Regions from separate parts of the Terribacillus sp. AE2B 122 genome, predicted to be linked through region 1. Evidence: a T-box and tRNA genes for the amino acid it is inferred to sense, from the RefSeq annotation. Region 1 holds a T-box; the other holds one or more tRNA genes.
What was found. The T-box of region 1 lies ahead of alaS (alanine--tRNA ligase). A T-box ahead of a tRNA ligase gene usually reads a tRNA of that ligase, here a tRNA-Ala.

Region 1 (2,409 bases):
CTTTTCTTCTGCTACGATCCGGTTCAGGATAGTCAGCCCATCTGCAAGTGTTTCATGGAAACGTTCTTCCTCTGTCTGAATGACTGTCTCGATGAATTCACGTTTTTCAAGGATTTGCGGGTAGAAAGCATCCATAATTTCACCTACAACCGGCACAAGCTCCTTCATGAACGCCTTTTCGATGCCAATATTCTTCGCATAACGTACTGCGCGACGAATCAGACGACGGAGTACATAGCCTCGACCTTCATTGGAAGGAAGCGCTCCATCACTGATGGCGAATGATACAGTACGGATATGATCGGCAATAACTTTGAATGCCGTATCATCTGCTGCTGTTTCACCATATGCTTTTTTCGCAAACGTAGCCGTCTTCTCAATGATCGGCATGAATAGATCTGTTTCGAAGTTGGTTTTCGTGTCCTGAATAACACATACCATTCGCTCCAGACCCATCCCTGTATCAATGTTCTGTTTCGGAAGCGGTGTATATGTGTGATCTGGATTATGGTTGAACTCGCTGAATACAAGGTTCCAAATCTCCAGATAGCGCTCGTTCTCACCACCTGGGTAAAGTTCTGGATCAGATGAATCATTACCGTATTCTTCTCCGCGATCATAGAAAATTTCAGAGTTTGGACCACTCGGGCCTTCACCGATATCCCAGAAGTTTTCTTCCGTACGAATGATTCGCTCTTCTGGCAATTTAACTAGATCACGCCACATCTGATAGGCTTCTTCATCTTCTGGGTGAACCGTTACGGATAATCGTTCCGGATCAAAACCGATCCATTTTTTATCTGTTAGGAACTCCCATGCCCAAAGGATAGCTTCTTTTTTGAAATAGTCCCCAATAGAGAAGTTTCCAAGCATTTCGAAAAACGTATGATGGCGGGCAGTAAAGCCTACATTTTCAATATCATTTGTACGGATGCTTTTTTGTGCATTCACGATGCGTGGGTTCTCAGGCACAACTCGTCCGTCAAAATATTTCTTCAGCGTTGCAACGCCACTGTTGATCCATAGCAAGGAAGGATCTTCAATCGGCACAAGTGAAGCACTTGGCTCGACGCTATGTCCTTTCTCCTTGAAGAAATCGAGGAATTTCTGTCTTACTTCAGCAGACGTTAATCTTTCCATAAAAATGCCTCCTTTATTATGTAAACACACAAAAAACTCCCGATCCTGCCATATGCAGGGACGAGAGTATGATCGCGGTACCACCCTGATTATAGACCGGAAATTGGTCTATCACCTTTAGGCGCGGATAACGGTGCGCAGCCGATAAGGATTAACTCAGAGCTCCGGTGTAGCTTTCCATCACACTTTTATGGAGATTCTTCCAGCCAAGGAATCTCCTCTCTTAATAAAAGGACGTCATGTACTTGTACCTTCATCGCTTCTAGCTATAAATCTAAGCGTTAGTATAGATAAAAAAGCGGATTTTGTCAAACATCCGCCTCCTTTGCTGTATCCAAGCAGGCTTTGATAATCGTCAGACACGGAACAGCTGCGATCATACCAATAATACCCCCAAGTTCCCCGCCTACAAGCAAGGCGAAAATGATCAGAAGCGGATGGATATGGATGCTTTTCCCGACGATAAAGGGAGAAAGCAGGTTCCCTTCGATCAATTGAATAATAAAAACCATGATTCCTGCAAGGAGAGCCGTTTTCGGGCTGATAGTTATTCCAACGAGAATAGCAGGAACGGCCCCGATGATCGGACCGAAATAAGGAATGATATTCGTTGCCCCTACCAGTAAAGCTAAAACCAAAGAATACGGTAGCTTAATAAGCGTGAACGCTGTCCAAGTCAGAAGACTGACAATGCTGCTAACAAGCAGCACGCCGCGAATATAGTAGCCTAGATTACTATCAATCCGAAGCACTAAGCTTTTGATCCTGCTCCGAAAACGCCGAGGCAGCAACATGAGACCTGCATTGCCGATTTTATCCGTATCTTTCAGCATATAAAAGACGATAACTGGCGTAACGACAAGAAAAATGACTACTTGCGGCAGCTTGTTCCATATATGCAAGAGATCTTTTAGAAATCCTTCTGCGCGCTGTTCTAAGCCATGCAGTATGCTATCCATTTGATCATGCACTGTTTCCGGCAGGAACGCTGTCCGTTCATACATGAATTGCACATAATGATCATAACGTTGTGTCAACGCCGGCAGATTATGGCTGAATTCCTTTACCTGACTGATCAGAACCGGAAAGCCTTTGTAAAGCAGGAACCCGGTAAGACCGAAAAACAGCGTATATATAATCAGGATTGACAGCCAGCGCGGCAGTCGCCACGCAGCAAGAAAATCGATGACAGGATGAAGCAAATATGCAATCAAGCCTGCAATGATGAAAGGCAGGAATAGTCCGCCTAAAAATAGCAGAAACGAACGA
Region 2 (2,409 bases), on a different contig from region 1:
CCTTTTATCGGTTTGAAGTGTTGTGTGAAAAAGTTTTCCTCGATATCCTTTACAGATTCCGGTAATAATTTAGGCAATCTTTTCTTCACAACGATGAACATTAGCCAAGACATGAACAGTAATGCTAGTGTCGCCGGAACAAACATCATAGCAGTGTGCATGTAAAGTGACATATCAATTATTTCCAGGGCAATCAAATTAACGAGGTTGCTCACTCCAATCGGTGCACTTGAGGCTGTAGCGATAAGGGCACCACTCAATAAATATGGAATTTGCTGATGTGTCGGTAAGCGGAGATTCCTAAGTAGTAAAATTAGGATTGGTGTTGTAATTAAGATACTTCCATCGTTATTGAATAAGAGTGTCATTAAGAAGCATAAGAGTTGAATGTACCAATATAACCGATACCCTGAACCTCGAGCTAAATTAGCTAACTTTGCAGCAACCCAGTGAAAGAAACCGAAACTCTCCAATATAACCGCCATGACGATTGTGGCCATGATCGTAATAGCGGCGCCTCCAATCTTATCCATTATATCTGCCGCATCAGGACCTGAAACTATTCCTGTCAATAAAATTATCGCAGCACCTACTGCTGCTGGGACAGCTTCATTAAGTCCCCGCGGCCTCCAAAAGATGACCAGCATAGTAGCTAGGAATGTGAATACGGTAATTCCTATTTCTAATGTCATCTTGCACAACTCCTTTCTCCTTCCTTTTTTTATCGGAAGTTTGAACCTCCCCCGACCTGTTTTTTACATGTATATTCAAATTCGGATAGAAGGACTAGATTTTTATACCTAAATTGTCGAAATGTATGTTTGTCTGCTAGAGTGATTTGTCTAGAAAGAGAAATGGAAGGCACCGTCCATGTACGTTTACAGGGGGGCTTTCTACAGGAATTATGGAGACGTAAAGCAAAGGGTAACTAGAAACGTAGGTTCTTATGCTAGATTTCTTATAAATGAATAAGTATAGAAGTGTAAAAGGTAGATAGAAGGAAGGAAATGAGGTTAGAGGAACCTTATAGTTAAGTCTGAGGCACGAGCTTAAAAATGCAATAAGAAAAAACCCTTAAAAATAAGGGTTTTTGAAAGATGGAGCATAGCGGGCTCGAACCGCTGACCTCTTCGCTGCCAGCGAAGCGCTCTCCCAGCTGAGCTAATGCCCCGTATTTGATTTATCGTCACAAAAGTATTATAGCGCTTCTTTCCTTTACTGGCAACATTTTTTCATAAGCACGATTATCGGACTCTACCGGCTGCTATGATATAATCTATTTAACAAAAGTCGATTTGGAGGACGATGCAGTGCGGTTTGTGAGTATAGATTTTGAGACGGCGAATCGATATTGGTCAAGTGCTTGTTCGGTAGGTGTTGCTGTAGCGGATGAGACGGGTGTGATTGATGAATGGTATACCTTGATCAATCCATTGATGGAATTCGAAGAACAGAATATCCACGTGCATGGGATCCTTCCGCGAGATGTGGAAGATGCGCCGACGTTCAAGGAAATTTGGCCGAAGTTAAGCAGTTATCTGGCAGGTAATGTTGTCATCGCGCATAACGCGAGTTTCGATATGGGTGTCATTCGAAAAGCGGTGGCACGTTACGGATTGGAAATGCCGGATTTTGATTATCTATGTACGCGGATTATCGGCAAGAAGGTGTGGCCGGATATGGAGAACCATCGGCTGAATACGTTAGCTGCCAGCAAGGAGATCACGTTCGAGCACCATAATGCCATGGAGGATGCGCGAGTTGCCGCAAATATCTTTCTGCATGCGATGGCGGATTCTGGAGTACAGAGTATAGAGGAACTGACCAATGTGTTGAAGGTCAATCGGAAAAGCATTCATGATACAAGCTCATCTGGCAGCAGATCAAGATACGGGGATATCAAGCCACAGACAGATCAATTTGATCCAGCCCACCCGTTCTATCGGAAACAGGTAATGTTCACGGGGACGATGAAGAGTTTGAAGCGAAAGGATGCCATCCAAAGACTAGTCAATGTAGGCGGCGTGCACACAGATAAAATGGACACGTCTACCCGCTATCTTGTTGTCGGAGCTAGAGATTATGAAAAATTCGCTGCCGGCAAGAAAACGAGTAAACTCATTCAAGCGGAGCGGATGATTGAGTATGGACGTCCGCTGCGGATCATCTCAGAAGAAAAATTCCTATCATTGGTGTAAGGAGTTCTCGGTACGAGAACTCCTCTTTTTATGGAGGGGACACGATGTATGAATTAAAGGAAACCGATCTGACTAAAGAGGCGTATATACAATTGCTGGATAGATTATTTGATAGTTGTGATACAGTCAGTTTTGCCGTGCTTCCTAAGAAGATGATGGGGCAAAAGGAAACGCTGCATCGGCTGCTGCAAGAACTGGAGCCGTATTTCCA

Region 2: it encodes a tRNA-Ala, which carries the amino acid that the T-box ahead of alaS (alanine--tRNA ligase) is inferred to sense. The anticodon was not compared.

What each region holds. Positions count from the first base shown of each region.
Region 1 covers NZ_LR700942.1:302,530-304,938, reverse strand. The annotation lists gene alaS (alanine--tRNA ligase) at 1-1,140, opposite strand, end outside; T-box leader at 1,194-1,406, opposite strand; gene AE2B122_RS01525 (AI-2E family transporter) at 1,449-2,409, opposite strand, start outside.
Region 2 covers NZ_LR700945.1:265,663-268,071, forward strand. The annotation lists gene AE2B122_RS12220 (arsenic transporter) at 1-692, opposite strand, end outside; tRNA gene AE2B122_RS12225 (tRNA-Ala) at 1,099-1,171, opposite strand; gene AE2B122_RS12230 (exonuclease domain-containing protein) at 1,311-2,198, shown strand; gene AE2B122_RS12235 (hypothetical protein) at 2,243-2,409, shown strand, end outside.